Linked DNA regions of Alloalcanivorax dieselolei B5. The protein of the gene in region 2 interacts with the protein of the main gene of each other region in a pairwise test. Links are inferred from orthologs where the notes say so. Each region holds a gene or a part of one and is shown on either strand. Other genes may lie near its edges. The genes, in order: leuS and ligA.

The links.
Region 1: the proteins of ligA (region 2) and leuS interact in binary tests that used the Escherichia coli proteins (3 or more experiments, as listed by UniProt). The link is inferred for Alloalcanivorax dieselolei B5 from one-to-one orthologs.

Annotation. Positions count from the first base shown.
Region 1 is NC_018691.1:1,171,225-1,181,318, forward strand. Bases 3,324-6,376 are described here. They hold leuS (leucine--tRNA ligase), read right to left. Parts: upstream 6,048-6,376; coding sequence 3,600-6,047; downstream 3,324-3,599. Other genes in these bases: B5T_RS05355 (LPS-assembly lipoprotein LptE), read right to left, coding at 3,324-3,572; B5T_RS05365 (YdcF family protein), read left to right, coding at 6,204-6,376. Outside these bases: B5T_RS05340 (glutamate-5-semialdehyde dehydrogenase), read right to left, coding at 1-721; B5T_RS05345 (class I SAM-dependent methyltransferase), read right to left, coding at 795-1,652; holA (DNA polymerase III subunit delta), read right to left, coding at 2,059-3,063; more of B5T_RS05355, read right to left, coding at 3,069-3,323; more of B5T_RS05365, read left to right, coding at 6,377-6,830; B5T_RS05370 (SLC13 family permease), read right to left, coding at 6,844-8,301; B5T_RS05375 (SulP family inorganic anion transporter), read right to left, coding at 8,378-10,094.
Region 2 is NC_018691.1:1,913,253-1,923,328, reverse strand. Bases 3,456-6,490 are described here. They hold ligA (NAD-dependent DNA ligase LigA), read right to left. Parts: upstream 6,163-6,490; coding sequence 3,748-6,162; downstream 3,456-3,747. Other genes in these bases: zipA (cell division protein ZipA), read right to left, coding at 6,350-6,490; B5T_RS08710 (transglycosylase SLT domain-containing protein), read right to left, coding at 3,456-3,551. Outside these bases: B5T_RS08725 (AEC family transporter), read right to left, coding at 1-529; bifunctional tRNA (5-methylaminomethyl-2-thiouridine)(34)-methyltransferase MnmD/FAD-dependent 5-carboxymethylaminomethyl-2-thiouridine(34) oxidoreductase MnmC, read left to right, coding at 791-2,659; B5T_RS08715 (YheU family protein), read right to left, coding at 2,754-2,963; more of B5T_RS08710, read right to left, coding at 2,973-3,455; more of zipA, read right to left, coding at 6,491-7,273; chromosome segregation protein SMC, read right to left, coding at 7,508-10,076. UniProt on the Escherichia coli protein: DNA ligase that catalyzes the formation of phosphodiester linkages between 5'-phosphoryl and 3'-hydroxyl groups in double-stranded DNA using NAD as a coenzyme and as the energy source for the reaction.

The DNA.
Region 1 (10,094 bases), 740 kb from region 2 along the record:
CGGCATCGGCGTCCACATCGATGTAGGTGTGGCAGTTGCCGTCCAGATGTTTGATCACCGGCACCCGGGCTTCGCGGCTGATGCGCTCGATCAGGCCCTTGCCGCCGCGGGGAACGATCACGTCCACGTATTCGGGGTGGGTGATCAACTCGCCCACGGCGGCACGGTCGGTGGTTTCCAGTACCTGTACCGCGGTTTCCGGCAGGCCGGCGGCGGCCAGACCCTGACGCAGGCAGGCGGCGATGGCCTGGTTGGAATCAATGGCTTCGGAACCGCCACGCAGAATCGCTGCGTTGCCGGATTTCAGACACAGGGCCGCCGCGTCGATGGTGACGTTGGGGCGGGATTCGTAAATGATGCCGATCACGCCCAGGGGCACGCGCATGCGGCCCACCTGGATGCCGGAGGGACGATAGCTCAGATCGGTGATCTCTCCCACCGGATCGGCCAGCGCGATAACCTGCTCGAGCCCTTCCACCATGCCCTCGAAGCGCGCCGGGGTCAGTTCCAGGCGATCCAGCAAGGCCGCGTCCAGGCCATTGTCGCGGCCCCGCGCCAGGTCGCCCTGGTTGGCGGCGAGAATGGTGTCACGGTGCTCGCGCAACGCCCCGGCGATGGCCATCAGGGCGTTGTTCTTGTCACCGGCGCTGGCCCGGGCCATGGCCCGGGCGGCGTCGCGGGCGTGCTCGCCCACGTTGGCCATGTACTGCTGGATATCCATGTGTTCTGTCATGCCGTGTCGATCGGAAGCCCCATAGTATAGGTGCAGGACGACAGCGGCGAAACCGGCGCCTTCACGCCGGCCCGGTGCGGGCTTCCAGGACCCGTACCATCGGGGTGCGGCGGGTGCGCGGAATGGGCAGTTGCTGGTAGTAATCCGCCGGGTCGTGAATGTCGAGGCCGTGGAAACCGAGGGTGCGAAAGTGGCTGCGGCTCTCCTCGTCGGAATCGAAATGGAAGCTGACCTGGCTGCGGGACAGGACTCCGAGCAGGCCGCCCAGGGTTTTCAGGGTCCGCTGGAAACGGCGATTGGCGTAGAGCGGATAGTTGTCGGTGAGATAACGGCCATCGGGAAAGCCGGCCAGTGACGCCGCCAGCCGTTGCCAGAACGGGCTGATCGAGGCCAGCGAGAAATAATTGATCAGGCCTTCGGTGACCACCGCCACCGGCTTGTCCGGGTCGAAGCGGGCCAGCAAGGCGGGCACGCTGTCATCGCCCTGTTCCAGCAGAATATTCACGGTTTCCACCCGGTGCCGGTCGCCAAGCGCCCCCAGCCGTGCTAGCAGCCGCCGTTTGCGCCGGGCCATGTCCGGCAGATCCGCTTCCACATAGGTGATGCCGGAGTGCTGCTGACGAAAACGACAACCGCGTGGGCTCAGACCACAGGCGATTTCCAGAATCTGCACGTCCGGATAGCGTTGGATCAGTGACTGCAGGCGGGCGTTGATGAGGTAATGGCGTTGCAACAGGAAAGTGCGGATATTGCCGCCCAGCAGTTGTTTGCCCGCCGCCTCGAAGGGGGTCATCGCATGGTACAGCAAGGCCCCGACGGGGGTCTGGAAAGCCGCCGAGGAAAGCCCGTTCCGCACCCATACCTGGCCGGTATAAAGAGCAGTAAAGCTGATCGAAGAGGTGTCCAGACGCTGCGGCATGGTTCTTTCCTGGCGACGATGGAATCCGGTTCATGGACCCTAGCAGAGTGGCGGGCTCCGAGCGGGCCAATCCGGGACCAGCCCGCTGTCGTCGAGAAAGGACTGGATTCAGGCCAGACGGTGATGCGTGGCCATCATGGCGATAATTCTGGTGGTGCCGGAATGACGACCTGGTCGGTAGATATCGAAAAGGGCAGGTCCAGAGTACGGGTTGGCGGATAACCACCTTTGGCCGGTTCATTGGCCGGATAACGTGACTCTGTAGGTCGCATAGCCAAAGGGTTTGTGCCGGATTTATTCTTTTTTTAAGCGTGTTTGGGGCCGGTTCCGCCAAGCGCTGATCTGTATGGGCCTTCCGCTGTCTTTGATGGAGGGTAACCTCATCTTTCTCCAGATCACGTCTGGTCTATCTTTCCAGAATCGGCGGCAGAGGCTGGCCGGTAAGACGCAGCACCAGGCTGCTGAGGTGTTTCCAGGGATCGCCGGGGGCCATGCCCTTGACGGTGCGGTCGGCGCGGATCGCCAGGGCCTGGGCCTGATGCAACTGGCGCGGCCGCAGGCGCGAAGCCTGGGTTTCCATGGCGCGTATCCGGGCGGGCGGCATGCGCGGCGGGTTGCCGCCGGAGAGCAGGGCGTCCAGGCCGCGCAGGTGGCGGCTCAGGGCCCACAGGATCACCGGCGGTTCCACGCCCTCGGCCCGCAGTGTTCGCAGGATCCGCAGGGCGCGGGCGGGATCGCCCTGGGCGGTGGCGTCGGTGAGATCGAAAGGTGTGTAACGGCTGGAATCGCCCACCGACTGTTGCACGGTTTCCGGTGTGATGTGGCCGTCCTCGGCCAGCAGGGCCAGTTTGTCCACCTCCTGGGCGGCGGCCAGCAGATTGCCTTCGCTGCGCTGGATCAGCAGTTCCAGGGCGTCTTCGTCCGCTTTGAGGCCACGGCTGGCCAGACGGTCCCGCAACCAGGGGTAAAGCTGGCGTCCTTCCACCGGCCAGATCTCGATGACCGCGCCGCAACCGTCCAGCGCCTTGACCCAGGCGCTGCCCCAGTCTTTGCGGCGGTCCAGCCGCGAGCAGCGGATCAGCAGCAGGGTGTCGGGGGACGGGGTGGCCATCAGGTCCCGCAGGATCTGGCTGCCCGCTTTGTCCGGGCGCTTGTCGTTGAGTACCACCTCGAGGATCCGGCGGCCGCCAAACAGGCTCAGGCTTTGCGCTTCGTTGAGCAGGGCATTCCAGTCGATGCCGGTGTCGGCGCTGAAACGTTGCCGCTCCTCGAAACCGCGCTGGCGGGCCGCGGCGCGCAAGGCATCAAGGGTCTCGTCCTGTTGCAAGGGCTCGTCGCCGGCCACCAGATAGACCGGCAGCAGCGCTTCGCCCTTGAGGTGCTTGCCCAGTTGGTCCGCACGCAGCCGCATGGCGGTCAGTCCTGTTGTACTTTGCGGGAAGCGTCCGCCAACTGGTTGATCAGGCGGTAGACGATGTCGTCGTACAGGTCCTGGCGGATCATCTCTTCCTCATCGGAAGAGGCGGTGATGTTGTCCGGGTAGTAGGCCAGGTTACGCAGTGCCCTGATGTGGCGGGGCGGGTTGAGCGGCGCCTGGGTGTCGCGGTCGATCAACTGCCACACCAGCTCGTAATGCAGTTCCAGTTCAGCGATCCGCCCGCGCTCGTCCACCGCCGCCGTGCGCCGGTCCCAACGTTCGTCGATGACCCTGATCACGTAGGGCGACTCGTTGTGCAGCAGCACGCCCAGCGGCGTCAGTTCCCGTTCCAGGGTGTAACGTAACCGGGCAGTGCCGCCGGCCAGGGTCACGCTTTCGAACTGCGGCGTGTGGGTCTGGCCGCGTAGCTGCCAGCCGCTGCACGCTGTCAGCAGGAGCGTGGCGAGAACAAGCAACAGCGTGCGATGCGGGACGAGCGTCATGAAGATCTCCGTGAGCTGCCGGTCTTCTTAGTTGGCAACAATATTAACCAGTTTACCGGGCACCACGATGACCTTGCGCACGGTGTTGCCGTCGATGAACTTGCGCACGTTCTCTTCGGCCATGGCCAGCGTTTCCAGGGCAGCGTTGTCGGCGTCCGCCGGTGCTTCCAGTTTGGCGCGCACCTTGCCATTCACCTGCACCACCAGTTCCACACTGTCCTTGACCAGGGCGCTTTCGTCCACTTCGGGCCAGACGGCGTCGATCACCGCGTCATCATGGCCCAATGCCCGCCACAACTGATGGGCGGCGTGGGGAATAATCGGTGACAGCAACAGCACCGCGGCTTCCAGTGCCTCCTGGCGGACCGCGCGGGCCTGCTCATCCTCAGCGGCAAGGCGGCCGGTGTCGTTGATCAGTTCCATCACCGCGGCAATGGCGGTATTGAAGGTGTAGCGGCGGCTGAAGTCATCGCTGACCTTCTGAATGGTCTCATGGGTCTTGCGGCGCACGGCCTTGGCGTCGGCGCTCAGGGCGCTCGGATCCAGTGCCGGCGTGGCGCCCCCTTCGACATGCTCGGCGACCATCCGCCACAACCGCTTGATAAAGCGGTGCGCGCCTTCGACGCCAGTGTCGTTCCATTCCAGGGATTGCTCCGGCGGTGCCGCGAACATCATGAACAGCCGCACGGTGTCGGCGCCGTACTGCTCGATCATCTGCTGCGGGTCCACCGTGTTGCCCTTGGACTTGGACATCTTGGCGCCGTCCTTGAGCACCATGCCCTGGCACAGCAGCCGCTTGAACGGCTCATCGCTGTCGAGCAGGCCGGCATCACGCATCAGCTTATGGAAGAAGCGTGAGTACAGCAGGTGCAGAATGGCGTGTTCGATGCCGCCCACGTACTGGTCCACCGGCAGCCAGTAATTGGCGGCGGCCGGGTCCAGCATGGCCTGGTCGTTGCGGGGGCAGCAGTAACGAGCGTAATACCAGCTCGACTCCATGAAGGTGTCGAAGGTATCGGTCTCACGCAGGGCGGGCTGACCGTTCCAGGTGGTTTTGGCCCATTCGGGGTCCGCTTTGATGGGGCTCTTTACGCCATCCATTTCCACGTCGGTGGGCAGCGCCACCGGCAATTGATCTTCCGGGGTGGGGTGCAGCCCGCCGTCTTCGGTTTCCACCATGGGGATGGGAGCGCCCCAATAACGCTGACGGGACACGCCCCAGTCGCGCAGACGGTAGTTCACTTTTTTCTCGCCCAGGCCGCGTTCGTTCAGCCAGGCGGCAATAGCGTCGAAGGCCTCGGCGGAGGTGTTGCCGCTGAACCCGGCGGAGTTCACCAGCCTGCCTTTTCCGGTGAAAGCCTCTTTTTCCAGATCAATCGCTTCACCGTTTGCCGGTTCGATCACCTGCTTGATCGGCAGATCGTACTTGCGGGCAAACTCGAAATCGCGCTGATCATGGGCGGGCACGGCCATGACGGCACCGGTGCCGTAACTCATCAGGACGAAATTGGCGACCCACACCGGTACTTGCTCGCCGCTGATGGGGTGAGTGGCATGGAGGCCGGTAAAGATGCCTTTCTTCTCCATGGTGGCCATGTCGGCTTCGGCCACCTTGTTATGCAGGCACTCCTCCACGAAGTCGGCCACCTCGTGGTTGGCCGCCGCCGCCTTTTTCGCCAGCGGGTGGGCCGCGGCCACGGCCACGTAGCTCACGCCCATCAGGGTGTCCGGGCGGGTGGTATAGACGCGCAGCGGCTCTTCACCGTCGATGGCGAAGGCCATCTCCACCCCTTCGGAGCGGCCGATCCAGTTGCGCTGCATGGTCTTGACCTGCTCCGGCCAGCCATCGAGCTGGTCCAGATCATTGAGCAACTCGTCGGCGTAGTCGGTGATCTTGATGAACCACTGGGGAATCTCTTTCTGCTCCACCAGGGCACCGGAGCGCCAGCCCCGGCCATCGATGACCTGTTCGTTGGCCAGTACGGTCTGGTCTTCCGGGTCCCAGTTCACCGTGGACATCTTGCGGTACACCAGGCCCTTTTCGTACAGCTTGGTGAAGAACCATTGTTCCCAGCGATAGTATTCCGGGGTGTAGGTAGCCAGTTCCCGATCCCAGTCGTAGCCGAAGCCCAGACGTTTGAGCTGGCCCTTCATGTAGTCGATGTTTTCGAAGGTCCACTTGGCCGGGGCCACCTTGTTCTTGATGGCGGCATTCTCGGCGGGCAGACCAAAAGCGTCCCAGCCCATCGGCTGCAGCACGTTCTTGCCCTGCATGCGCTGATACCGGCTGATCACGTCGCCGATGGTGTAGTTGCGCACATGGCCCATGTGTAGTCGACCGGAGGGATAGGGGAACATGCTCAGGCAATAGAATTTTTCCTTGCCCGGCTGCTCGGTGACTTTGAAGGTCTCCTGATTTTCCCAGTATTCCTGGGCTTCCCGTTCTACCTGGTCGGGGCGATACTGTGCGTCCATCGGTTCTCTTAGTGCTTGGTTAGTGTTTGGTCAGTCGGTGTCTGTCAGTGTGTCGTCGCGTAAGTCGTGTCACATGGCTGACGAACGGTGTACGGGTCGGGCACATAACATAAAAGGAAACATAGGATACATGAGCGGGGCGCGGGCAGACAGCGAATGGACGAGGTAATGATTCTGGGCATGGTGGCGCTGGTGATGGCCGCTGCCACCTTGCCGGCGGTGGTCGCTCGGTTCTACCCGCCGGTGCCGCCACGGCGTGGCTCGTCGCCGCCACGGGCGGTGGTGGTGCTGGGGGCAGGCCGGCGCCGTGATGGCGATGGTTACCGTCTCAACACGCTGGGCCTGAAGCGGTTGCGGGTGGCGTTGGAACTGGCCCGCGAGCGGCAATTGCCGTTATTGCTTTGCGGTGGCGCCCCCGGCGCCGAGGCGCTGCTTCCAGAGCAATCCGAAGCCGCGCTGATGGCCGAGGTGGTGCGCCGGACCTGGCCGGATGCGCCCCTGATGCTGGAACCGGAGAGCCGCAATACCTGGGAAAACGCGGTAATGGCGGCCCGGGTTCTGCGTCTTCGCGGTATCGAGAGCCTGGTGCTGGTCACCGATCAGGCCCATCTGTGCCGGGCCACGCTTTGTTTTCAAGCCCAGCACCTTGAAGTGACGTCCCATGCGGTGACTTCCCTGCCACGCCGCCCCTGGATGCCCTCCGCCGGGGCGTTGTCACAGATGCCGGTGATCTGGCGCGAATGGCTGGCGCTGATCTGGTATCACTGCAAATACCCGTTGTGATAATCGCGGTCCTTTACCAGATGGTCCTCACCAGCACATAGCTGAGCAGGGTCACCACCACGATGCCCACCAGGTTCAGGAAGAAGCCGGCGCGGATCATGTCGCCGATGCGCAGATGGCCGGTGCCGAAAACAATCGCATTGGGCGGCGTCGCCACCGGCATCATGAAGGCGCAACTGGCGGCGATGGCGGCGGGAATCGCCAGCAGTTCCGGTGACATGCCCTGGGATACCGCCAGGGCGCCGAGCAATGGTAAAAACGCCGCGGCGGTGGCGGTGTTGGAGGTCACCTCGGTGAGGAAGATGATCACCATCACCACCATGCCGATCAACAGGATCAGCGGCAGGAAGCCAAGCGCGCCCATGCCCTGGGCGATCCAGTCGGCGAGGCCGGTGGCGCGGATCTGGGCGGCCAGGGACAGACCGCCGCCGAACAGCAGCAGCACGCCCCAGGGCAGCTTGCCGGCGTGGCCCCAGCTCATCAGGAAATCCCGGTTTTTGATGCTCACCGGCACCAGGAACAAGGCGATGGCTGCCGCCATGGCAATGCTGGTGTCGTTGATTCCCGGCACGACTTTGGCGATCAGGGGCTGGAATACCCAGGCGAAGGCGGCGCACACAAAGACCACCGCGACCCCTTTCTCGCCCCGGGACAACGGCCCCAGCGCCTTGAGTTCGTCGTTGATCAGGGCATCGCTGTCGGCCAGCTTTTCCGCTTTGCGCAGGCCACCCCGGGTCAGCCACAGCCAGGTGACGCCCAGCATCACCACCGACACCGGCACACCCACCAGCATCCATTGTCCGAAGCCGATATGGATGTCGTAGTTGTCCTTCAGAAAGGCAATCAACAGCGCGTTGGGCGGCGTGCCGATCAGGGTGCCGATGCCGCCGATGCTGGCGGCGTAGGCGATGCCCAGCAGCAGCCCGGTGGAGAGACGCTCACTGTGCGGGTTGTCATCGCCCAACAGAGTGATCACCGACATACCGATGGGCAGCATCATGATCGAGGTGGCGGTATTGCTGACCCACATACTGAGGAAGGCGGTGGCCAGCATGAAGCCCGCCACCTGGTAGGCGGGCTGGCTGCCGACGGCACGCAACGTCATCAGGGCGATGCGTTTATGCAGATTCCAGCGTTCCATGGCCAGCCCCAGCATGAAGCCGCCGAGAAACAGAAAAATCGCCGGGTTGGCGTAGGGCGCGGACGCCTTGTCCACGGTGCTGATGCCCAGAGCCGGAGCCATCAGGATCGGCAACAGGGAGGTGACCGGAATCGGGATTGCTTCGGTGGACCACCAGGTGGCCATTAACAAGGTCAGGCCCACGGTGCGCCAGCCTGCTTCGCTCAGGGTGCCGGGCGGATCGGTCAGCAGGCAGGCCAGTAGCAATAGAGGTCCGAGGAACAGGCCGATCCAGGCGGCGAGATCGGTGTCTTTCTTGATTTCGGCCTGGTGCCGGGCAGCGTCGGTCATTGACGACTCCTGAGGCGCATAACGAAAAACAAACAAGTATGCACTCGGAGCCGGGCGTGGGGAATTAGACTTATCGCTAGCGCGGCGGGGCGAGACTTGCCGGATCCAGAGCCCGCAGGGCGTCGAAATGAGTCAGAAAGATCCGGCCGTGCAGGTGTTCCGGGAACGGCGAACGGCGCAAGCGATCCATCACCGGGCCCTTGACCTCGGACAGATGCAGCGTGACGCCGGCGTCCCCCAGCCGTTGATTGAGACTTTCCAGGCTGTCCAGGGCGCTGGCGTCGATCTGATTCACCGCCGAGCACAACAGCACCACATGGCGGATTTGCGGCCGCTGCATGACGCAGTCGTAGATCTGATCTTGCAGATGGCGGGCGTTGGCGAAGTAAAGGGATTCGTCCACCCGCAGCGACAGCACGGTGGCGGAGACCAGCACCTGATGCCGCTGCACATTGCGGAAATGCTCGGTGCCGGGCACTTGGCCCAATTCCGCCACATGGGGCTGGCCGGTGCGCCACAGAAACAGCACCAGCGACGATAGCACCCCGGCGATCACGCCCACCTCCACCCCCATCAGCAGCACACCGGCCATGGTCACGGCCATGGCCAGGCCGTCCGCGCGGGAATAGCGCCAGGTGCGGGCCAGGGCGCCGAGATCCACCAGGCTGAGCACGGCGACGATGATGGTGGCGGCCAGTGTGGCCTTCGGCAGGGCCTGGAACCAGGGCGTGAAGAACAGCGCGGTCAGAGCGATCCCCATGGCGGTGAGGATGCCGGCCAGGGGGCTGCGCGCGCCGGCATCGAAATTCACCACCGAGCGGGAGAAGCCGCCGGTAACCGGGAAGCCGCCGCTGACCGCCGAGGCCAGGTTGGCCATGCCCAGGCCGGTCAGTTCCGCATTGCTGTCGATGCGTTGACGGCGTTTGGCGGCCAGGGTCTGGGCCACGGACACCGACTCGACGAAGCCGATCAGGCTGATCAGCAGGGCCGGCAACAGCAGGGCGCGCCACAGCCCAGCGTCGAAAGCGGGCAGACTCAGGCCCGGCAGGCCGCCGGGAATGGCTCCCACCGTGGCCACCCCGGCCCGCTGCAGATCCAGGACGTCCACCGCCAGAGTGGTGAGAATCACCGCCAGCACTGGCGCTGCTTTGCTGACAAGCTCCGCCGCCGAAGCCGACAGGCGGGTGCGAGCGAGCAGGGATTTCAAACCGGAGCGGGCCCAGAACAAAAAGGCCAGGGTGAGCAGGCCCAGGATCACCGTGGTGCCTTGAATCCGGCCGATCTGCGCCAGCAGGGAACCGACCAGGGCCCACAGCGTGTCACCGTGCAGAGGAATCCCCAGCAGATGTTTGAGCTGACTGGCGGCGATCAGCAGGCCGGAAGCGGAAATAAAACCGCCGATCACCGAATGGCTGAGCAGGTTCGCCACCCAGCCGAGACGCAGCAGGCCCATGCCGACCAGCATGAGTCCGGAGAGCAGTGCCAGCACCGTGGTGGCGAGCAGGAAAGTGGCGCTGTCGCCGCCGGCCACCTGGCCGGCGGCCGCCGCGGTCATCAGCGAGATCACCGCCACTGGTCCCACCGCCAGAGTGCGGCTGGAGCCGAACAGCGCGTACGCCACCAGCGGCAGAATGCTGGCATAGAGTCCCATCTGCGCCGGAACACCGGCGAGCAGCGCGTAGGCCAGGCTCTGCGGGATCAACATCAGGGTGACGATCACCGCCGCCAGACCGTCGGCACTGAGATCCCGGCGCTGATACTCCGCCAGCCAACGTGACGCCGGTAGCCAGGAC
Region 2 (10,076 bases):
CGCTGTTGAACAGCCACTCCGGTAAGTGGATGCGAAAAATCACCATGATCAGAGCGATCACCACTGATATCAGAATCGGGTGCATGAACAGCTTGCGCGATATCCCCTGGCCGCTGACCACCGCCAGCCCGAAAGAGAATTGCAGTACCGACGACAGCATCATCCAGGCCAGCGCCAGGGCCAGACCATGGTCACCAAAAGCCAGCAAACACAGCGGCAGCCCCATATTGCCAGTGTTGGGAAATAACATTGCCGGCAGGAACACCCGTGGCGAGCGGCCACTGATACGAATCACCGCCAGGGCGATCAGCGCGGTACCGATGAACACCGCCGCGTAGAGCCCGGCCATTTCCATCAGCGCCGTCAGCGACAGTCCGGTTTTACCCAACGTAGCGACGATCAAGCACGGCGTGGCCACGGTGGTCACCAGCGTGCTGACCATGGCAATGTCGTAGGGACGTCCGCTACGCCCCCAGAAATAACCGACGCCGGCACAGGCCACCACCGGTGCCATTACTGACCAGATCAAAGCTATCTCCCGAGTTCAAAAATCAGCGAAAAAACGCGTTACGCAGTCACTGTAGGAGCTTGCCCTGCAAGCGAATCTTTTGGCGGAGAGCCCATTCGCTTGCAGGGCAAGCTCCTACAGCGGCTTCGTAGTCCGGTCCGTGGGAAGCGGCTTTAGCAGCGAATGACGTACTAGCGCCCCGTACACGGCAAACGCCAGACCCGCATCGTGATAAACTCGCCGGCGCCATCGAAAGCCCAATTCTGAGGAGAGCCTCCGCCCATGTCCAACGGCGAATCCGACCGTGACTTCGAACCCCTGCAACCAGCCCGGCTGGATTGGCAGGCGGACACGCCGGTGGCGACGGATTTCGATGATCCGTACTTCTCCCGTCAGGACGGCATGGCGGAAAGCGACTATGTGTTCCTGCAAGGCAACCGCCTGCAGGAGCGCTTCCGGGCGCTGCGTCCCGGGCAGCATTTCGTCATCGGTGAAACCGGTTTCGGTACCGGCCTGAACATGCTGTTGGCGACGCGCCAGTTCCTGCGGCTGGCGCCGGAAGACACCCTGCTGGATCTGCTGTCGGTGGAAAAGCATCCCCTGCACGCTGAGGATCTGGCTCGCGCCCTGGCCCACTGGCCGGAGCTGGCCGATCTGGCGGCGCCCTTGCAGCGGCAGTACCCACCACCCTGCCCCGGCTATCATCGCCTGCAACTGCATCCGCGGGTGCGCCTCACGCTGATGTACGGCGAGGCCACCGCTCAGTGGCGGCATTGCCACAGTGCCGTGGACGCCTGGTTCCTGGACGGCTTCGCGCCGTCCCGCAATCCGGATATGTGGCAGCCGGAGCTGTTCCGGCAATTGGCCCGGCTGAGCCGCCCCGGCGCCACTTTCGCCACCTTCACCGCCGCCGGTGAGGTGCGTCGCGGTTTGCAGGAAGCGGGCTTTCGGGTACGCCGCATCGACGGCTTCGGCCATAAACGCCACATGGCGGTGGGCGAATTCGGCGACCACAACTGGACCGCCCGGCATTGGCAGCGTGGCCACGCGGTGATCGCCGGGGCCGGCCTGGCCGGCGCCAGCAGCGCCCGGGCACTGGCCGAACGGGGCTGGCGGGTAACGGTGCTGGACCCGGCCGGCATCGCCCAGGGCGCTTCCGGCAATCTGGCCGGCGTGGTCTACTCAACGCCCAGTGCTCATCCGACACCGCAGAACCGCTTCTACCAGATGAGTTACGTGCACGCGCTGCGCTGGCTGACCCGGTTTGAGTTTCCCGGGCCGGAACAGGGCCGCTTGAACGGCGTGGTGCAGTATCCGGTGGATCAACGTCAGCAGGACAAATTGGACGGGGCCCTGGAAAGCGGAGCCTGGCCCGATACCCTGCTGCTGCCCCGGGACGATGGCGGCATGCTGCTCGCCGGCGGCGGCTATCTGCGCCCGGGTGCCTGGTGCGAGACACTGCTGGATCACCCGGCCATCGAAGTGCGCCGGGACAAGGTCACCGGTTATGTGGCCGGCGACCCGGTGCGCGTGTCCCTGCAGAGCGGCGATGAACTGGAAGGCGACACGCTGATACTGGCCACCGCCGCCCAGGCCCGCCGCTTCGACGATCTGCACTGGCTGCCGCTCAAAATCATTCGCGGGCAGGTCAGCTACTGCCGGGCCACCGAGGCCAGCGCCAAGTGGCAACAGGCCCGCTGTCATGGCGGCTATCTAACACCGGCGGTGGACGGCCTGCATTGCGTCGGCGCCACCTTCCATCTGCACGATGACAACCCTCAGCCCAGTGACCATCACGATCAGGTGAATCTCTTGCAGTTGAAGCAGTATCTGCCGGAAGCGTGGCGGGAACTGGGCGGCGAGCACATCGAGGTGGTGGATCGGCGGGTGGCGTTCCGCTGCCAGAGCAACGACTTCCTGCCACTGTGCGGCCCGCAGCCGCGGGTGCTGGGACCGATTCTGGATGAAGCGCCCGGCGTCTGGCTGAATCTGGCCCACGGCAGCCGGGGCATCACCGGCACGCCCCTGTGCGCGGATCTGCTGGCGGACCGGCTCAGCGATCTGCCGCTGCCGGTGGACGACATGCTGGCGAAAGCGTTGGCGCCGGTGCGGTTTCTGCACCGTCAGCGACGCAAGAAACGGCCACGGTGAGCTATAACACCGCTGTAGGAGCCAGCCCTGCTGGCGAATGGATCGTTTCCCAACAGTGGAAGAATTCGCCAGCAGGGCTGGCTCCTACAGTGGATTACACCATCACCAGGTCCACGGACTCGGTGGCTTCATCGAACATCAGTCGGCACTCGCCGCGCTCCAGCATGCGGCGCACCTGCTCCACCTTGGTGACCAGCGACACTTCCTGCTCACCGTAGTCGGTGCCGTCACGGGTCACGTATTCCTCGATCAGATTGGTGAGGGTCTCGGCACTCACTTCCCGCCAGGGCACTTCGATCGGCATTTCCCCTCCTCAACGCCCGCAACGGGCCATTTGCGCCCGGTACTGATCGGCCATGGCCGCGGCCCGGCGGGCGGATCGCTGCATGTAGGGTTTGTTTTTCCATACACCTCGTGAGTAACCGCCATGGCCGGCGTAATAAGCCAGGTACAGGTGGTAGGCGTCGTTCAACGCGATGCCGTTACGCACGTGGCTCTGGTAGTGGTACCAGCCGACGAAGTGCACCGCGTCGGCGAAATCGGAGCGCTTGGCCCCCCGGCGGCCGGTTTCCTTCTGATACCAGGCCCAGGTGCCGTCCAGCGCCTGCGGATAGCCATAGGCGCTGGAAGGGCGTTTCCAGGGGATGATCCACAACAATTTGGTGCGCGGCGGTTTGATCCGGGCCTGGAAGCCGGATTCCTTGTAGATCGTCGCCATCAGGATCGGTACCGGCACACCGAATTCCTTCTCGGTACGCTTGGCGGCCTTGTACCAGTTATTGAACCACCCCCCTTTCTGATCGAACACGGCGCAAACGTTTTCGGTCTGGGTCGGGGTGGACGCGCAGCCCGCCAGTCCGACCAGCAACAGCGCCAACAACAGGGCTCGCATGGGTAACCTCGGAATTCTGGTTTGCGACATGGTAGCGGCTGGCCTCCGGAAAGGGAAAACGGGAATCGAGAGTGCCCCCCAGGCCGAGCCATGAAACCGCCGTAGGAGCCAGCCTTGCTGGCGAATGGGTTCCTGGCCAAGATTCGCCAGCAGGGCTGGCTCCCACAGCGGCCTTGTTGTGGTCTCTGGAGTCACTTCACAAGGTGATGCCGTGGCCGGCGAGAAAGTCGACGAAGGTGTCTTCGTCCATCACTTCCACCTCCAGCTTTTCCGCATCGGAGAGCTTGGAGCCGGCGGCCTCGCCGGCCACCACGCAATGGGTTTTCTTCGATACGCTGCCGGCCACCTTGGCGCCCAGGCTTTGCAGATGCGCCTTGGCCTGATCACGGGTCAGCCGGGACAAGGTGCCGGTCAGCACCCAGGTCTGCCCTTCCAGGGCCTGCTCCGCCGTTTCCCGCGGCGCCTTTTCGGACAACTCGGAAGCCAGCGCCTCGGCCTGTTCCAGCCGCTGCCGCCAATCGTCCTGTCCCAGCGCCTTGTGAACCTGCTCCAGCATGGCCGGGCGTACCGGCGCGTCATCGGCATCGGCCTCGGCGAGAGCCGCCACGGTCTTGTAGTGACCGCCCAGGGTTTCCAGGGACTTTTCCCCGACGCCGTCCAGCGCCATGCCGAGGCGCTTGGCCGCCTTGAGGAAGTACCCCAGAGTCAGCTCCCGCACGAAGGCCGCGGAGGGATGGCCATTGGCGCGCGGCTGGACGCCTTCGGCCAGCAGACCGTCGATGACGTCCTCGTTATGTTGCTCGCGGAAGAAAGCATGAATCGCCTTGGCCACTTCCAGTCCCACATCCGGCACCGCCAGGAACAACAGCAATGGCGCCCGCCGGATCGTCTCCAGGTCACCGAAACAATCCGCCAGCGCCTTAGCGGTTTCTTCGCCGATCTGCAGGATGCCGAGGGCGAACAGGAAGCGCTCCAGGCTCACGGTCCTGGAGTGCGCCAGCGCCTCGATCAGGTTGGCGGCGGACTTCTCGCCCATCCGTTCCAGGTCGGCGATGTCCTCGGCCTTGAGGCGATAGAGGTCGGCCACGTTACTAACCAGCCCCTGGTCCACCAGCAGGTCCACCCGTTTTATGCTCAGGCCCTCGATGTCCATGGCGCGCCGCGAAGCGAAATGCTTGATCGCCTCGCGCTGCTGGGCGCCGCAGATCAGGCCACCGGTGCAACGATAAGCGACCTCGCCACGCTTGCGGATCACCTGGCTGTCGCAGACCGGGCAATGGCGCGGCGCCTGAGGGGCGCGTTGATCCGCGTAACGCGGGCTCAGCCAGCACTCACGAGGGATCCTGACGAAGGGCCCGACCTGGCGGATAGCGGCCGACTCTCCGCCCTTGAAAACCTGAGGGTCCGCAGGACTGCGCTCCTGGACCTTGCCCACCACCTTCGGGATGACATCGCCGGCGCGATAAATGATCACGCTGTCGCCAATGCGAATGCCAAGACGGCGGATCTCGTCCAGATTGTGCAGGGTGGCATTGCTGACGGTGACCCCGCCCACCTGCACCGGCTCCAGCTTCGCCACCGGCGTCAGCGCCCCGGTGCGGCCCACCTGCCAATCCACCTCGTTGAGAACGGTGATCTCTTCCTGGGCCGGGAACTTGTGCGCGATGGCCCAGCGCGGCGCGCGACTAACGAAGCCCAGGTCACGCTGCCAGTCGAGCCGGTCCACTTTGTAGACCACGCCGTCGATGTCGTAGTCCAACTGATCCCGACGCGCCAGGATGTCCTGGTAAAACGCCAGCAAGGCGTCCACGCCATCACAAAGCTTCACTTCCGGATTCACCCGCAGTCCCCATTGGCGCAACCGCTCGAGGATGGCGGAGTGGCGATCCGGCCAGTTCTCCCCTTCCAGTTGCGCCAGGGAGTAAGCGTAGAACTCCAGCGGCCGCTGGGCGGTAATGCGGGAATCCAGTTGCCGCAGGCTGCCGGCGGCGGCGTTGCGGGGGTTGGCGAAGGTTTTCTGCTCCGCCTCGGCTTGGCGCCGGTTCAGCTCGGCGAAGCCATGGTGGGTCATCACCACCTCGCCGCGCACTTCCATCAGGGCCGGCGGCTTGTCGCCACGCAGGCGCAGCGGGATGGACTTGATGGTGCGCACGTTGGCGGTAATGTCCTCGCCGGTTTCACCGTCGCCACGGGTGGCGCCGCGCACCAACTCGCCGTTCTCATAGACCAGCGACACCGCCAGGCCATCGAGCTTGGGCTCGGCGACATAGTCGATGCTGCCGCTCACATCCAGACGCTCGCGGACGCGCTGGTCGAAGTCACGCAGCTCCTCGTCATTGAAGGCATTGCCCAGGCTCAGCATGGGCACGGCATGACGCACTTCGTTGAAGCCGTCCAGCGGCACGTCCCCTACCCGCTGCGTTGGCGAATCCGGGCTGATCAGGTCGGGACGCTCGCTTTCCAGCACTTGCAACTGACGGAACAGGCGGTCGTATTCGGGGTCGGGAACGGCGGGATCGTCCAGCACGTAGTATCGGTAAGACCAGTCGTTGAGCTGGTCCCGCAGTTGTTTGATTTGCTCGGCGGGAGACGGGGTTTTCGGCGATGTCACGGTGGGGTGAGTCCTTGCTTTCTACAGGCGCTGGGGGGCGGTTTTAACCCGAATTCGCCAGCAAGGCTGGCTCCTACAGATTTTGCTACGGAGCCGCTGTGGGAGCTTGCCTTGCAAGCGAATCGGCCTCTGCGCAACAGATTCGCTTGCAAGGCAAGCTCCTACAGTGGTCTTGAGGCCTCCGAGCTCAGCTATGAGATACGCGCTGGCGCCGTTCGAACTCCTGCACGCGCTGGCGCAGGTGTTCCATGGTCTGCGGCGTCAAAACGCTGTGCTGCTCGTCACGCAGGTCGCCGTACAGCCCTTCGGCCATGCGCCGGCCGGTGGTGAGCATGCGATCCAGCGCCGCCAGCGGATCCTGCGGCCCCGGCAACTGCATGAAGAACGTAATGCCGGCGAATTCCTGCTCTTCCATGGTCTGGATATCGAAGGTGCCCGGTTCCACCGCGTTGGCCACGGAGAATTCCGGATACTCGTCGCCTTGCCGATGACAATGGAAGATGTTCATCTCGCCGAAGCGCAGGCCGCATTCCAGCAGATAACGGAGCATCGCCTCGCCGTCGAAACGGTCCGGGCGGCGCGCGATCAGATGGAACACGATCACTTCCTGCACCTGCCGTTCCGGCGGTGGCGCATCGCGACGGGGCTGGCGGGCTTCGGCGCGGGGCCGGGGGGCCTCACGAGCCGGTTGCGGTTCCAGCTCGTCCTCCGGCAAATCCCGGCTGGCGCGCATGGACGGCAGTGACTCTTCCGGCTCCGACTCCGGCTCGGCCTCATCATCGAACAGATTCTGCTGTTCCGCCCGCCGTCCGGCCATGTCGTCCGGCGATTCATCTTCTTCCATCATGATCGGCGGATCCTCACGGTCCTCCGGCAACGGTTCGCCGTCGGCGCCGCGACGGATCACCCGGGGGCGACCGATCACTTCCGGGTTGCTGTCAAGAAAGTCATCTTCTTCATCATCGCCACCGGTGGCACGACGGAAACGGCGATCGATGCGCATACGCAAGCGCCCGTGCCGTTCGCGGATCATTCTTCGCACACCGTCGGCCAGAATCAGCAGAATCAGAATAACCAGAATGCCGATCAGTGTTTCCAAATTCAGGCCCATTTGCCCCTTCCTTAGCGTGTGCCCCCAAGCGGACACCACATTAGGGTTATACGTCAGTTCAGATAATCATTCGCTACACGCCCGCCGCTGTCAAAGCGCTATCCGCATGGAAGCCGGGCGATTCACGCTGATAAGGTAAAACTTCTTAAGAGCGTGTCCTGGTTACATAAAACTATAAGCAGTTTAACGGCCCGGCGGCCCCGGGCCTGTTTGTCTCTTGTTACATCATCGCGGTTACATGGCCGCCATTTCAGCGGCCTCTTCCACGTCCACGGAGACCAGACGCGAGGTGCCGGGTTCGTGCATGGTCACGCCCATCAGAGCGTGGGCCATTTCCATGGCGATCTTGTTGTGGGTGATATAAATGAACTGCACCCGGGACGACATCTCCTGCACCAGATTACAGAAACGGCCCACATTGGCATCGTCCAGAGGCGCGTCCACCTCATCCAACAGACAGAACGGTGCCGGGTTGAGTTCAAAAATACTGAACACCAGCGACAAGGCGGTGAGGGCCTTTTCGCCCCCGGACAGCAGGTGAATGGTGCTGTTGCGCTTGCCCGGTGGCCGCGCCATGATCGCCACGCCGGTATCCAGCAGATCCTCGCCGGTCAGCTCCAGGTAAGCGTGCCCGCCGCCGAACACCTTCGGGAACAGCGCCTGCAGCCCTTTGTTGATGCGATCGAAGTACTCCTTGAAGCGGGTCCGGGTCTCGCGATCGATCTTGCGAATGGCATTGTCCAGGGTACGCAGCGCGTCTTCCAGATCCTCGTTCTGCCGATCCAGATACTGCTTGCGCTCGGACTGTTGCTGATATTCGTCGATGGCGGCCAGGTTGATCTGACCGAGCCGGGCGATGCGCTGGGCGATCTGCTCCAGGTCCTGGTTCCAGGCCTGCTCGTCGGCGTCCTCCGGCAGATTGGCGAGCACCGTTTCCAGATCGAAGTGCTGCTCGCTGAGTTGTTCGGCCACGGTCTGCCGGCGGGTGCTCAACTCCTGCCATAGCATGCGCTTCTGGCCGATGGCGTCACGCACTTCCTGGGCCTGACGCTCGAACTGGCCACGGCGGCCTTCCAGATCGCGCATCTGGTGTTCCACGTCTTCCAGCTTCCGGCGGGCGTCGGCCAGCTTCTGCTCCGCCTCCAGGCGCAGCTCCAGTTTTTCGTCCAGCTGCTGTTGCAGCTCCAGGCCGAGGTCGTCGCCGCCCTCACTGAGCTGGCTTTCCAGCAGTGCCTTGCGCTCGGCCAGGCTGGCCACCTGGCCTTCCAGACGGGCCAGGTTCTGACGCAGGGCATCCGCCTGGGTACGGGCCCCCTGGGCCTCCATGGCCAGTTGATGGGCCTGATCACGATGCTGCCGCGCCTGTTGCCGCGCTTCGTCCAGACGCAGGCGGTAATCGTCACGCCGCGACAGCAGCGCCTCGCGCTCGCCGGAGTCCTGCTCCATGGCGTCCAGGGCTTCCGCCAGCACCGTCCGCGCTTCCTTGATTTGTTCCTGTTCCTGCTCGAGCTGACCGCGGGTTTCCTCCAGCTCGCGGCCGAGCCGTTCCTGGCGCATGGTGATCTGCTCCAGGCGCACCTGGCGGGCACTGACCTGGGCGTTGACCTCCCCCAGCTCCCGGCTCAGCCGGCTGCCCTGGCGCTGGGTTTCCTCGCGTTCTTCCTCCAACGCCGCCACCTGCTCGCGGTTTTCTTCCAGCCGCGCCTTGAGGTCTTCCACCGTGGCGGTCAGGGTTTCGATCTGCTCTTCCAGCGCTTCCAACTGCCGGCGGCGTTCCAGGATGCCCGCTTCCTGATCCTGTTCCCGCACCACACGCAGCCAATCCGGCCCCAGCCAGATGCCGTCGCGGGTGACCACCGACTCACCGGGGCTCAACTGACCCCGCAGGGACAGCGCCCCAGGCAGATCTTCCACCGCGTAAACCCCGGCCAGCAGCCCTTCCGGAGCCTTGCCGGAGACCTTGTCCCGTAACGGCGTGCCTGTTTTTCCGCTATGGCCGCCGGCACCGTCCGAACCCGGCTGGACCATGGCGACACGGCCGTGGGTCAGGTCCGCCAGCCAGTCGCCGACCTGGTCCAACCCCTCCACGGCCACCGCCTGCAGGGCATCGCCGAGCACCGCTTCCACCGCTTTTTCCCAGCCCTCGGCCACGTTGATACGGTCCGCCAGGCGCGGATGGTCGTCCAGTTCGTGGCGGGTGAGCCATTCGCTCACCGCGCCGTCATCGCCCATGGCCGCCTTCTGCAGCGCCTCCAGGGAGGTATGGCGGCCGCGCAGGGTTTGCAGCCGCTCGCGGGCGTCATCCAGCTCACGGCCACGATCGCCGTTCTGGCGGCGCAGCTGGTTGATCTCATCCTGCAGCCGTTCGCTGCTCATCTCGCTCTCTTCACGCTGCATCTGCAGCTCGGCCACCTGCTCCTGAAACTCACGCATCTCGGTGGCCAGCGGGCCGGAGTCCAGGGACTCCTGCTCCTTGTCGAGCCGTCCCATGCGATCACGCAGGCGCTCGATGGATTTTTCCAGATGCTGGATGCGGGACTGTTCCACCTCCGCCTGGCGGCGTGACTCGCCGGCCCGGTTATTGAAGGTCTCCCACTCCTGCTGCCACTCCTGCATGGCCTCCTCGGCCAGGGTCAGCGTCTCGGTGGCACTATCCTGCAGCTCGCTGCTTTCTTCCAGCCGCGGCTCCAACTCCGCCAACTGCTCCTCCAGCATGGCCAGCTTTTCGCCGTCCAGCCGCTGGTGCTCATCGGCCTCTTTCCAGCTGGCCCGGACCTGCTCGAACTCTTCGTGCAACTGCTGA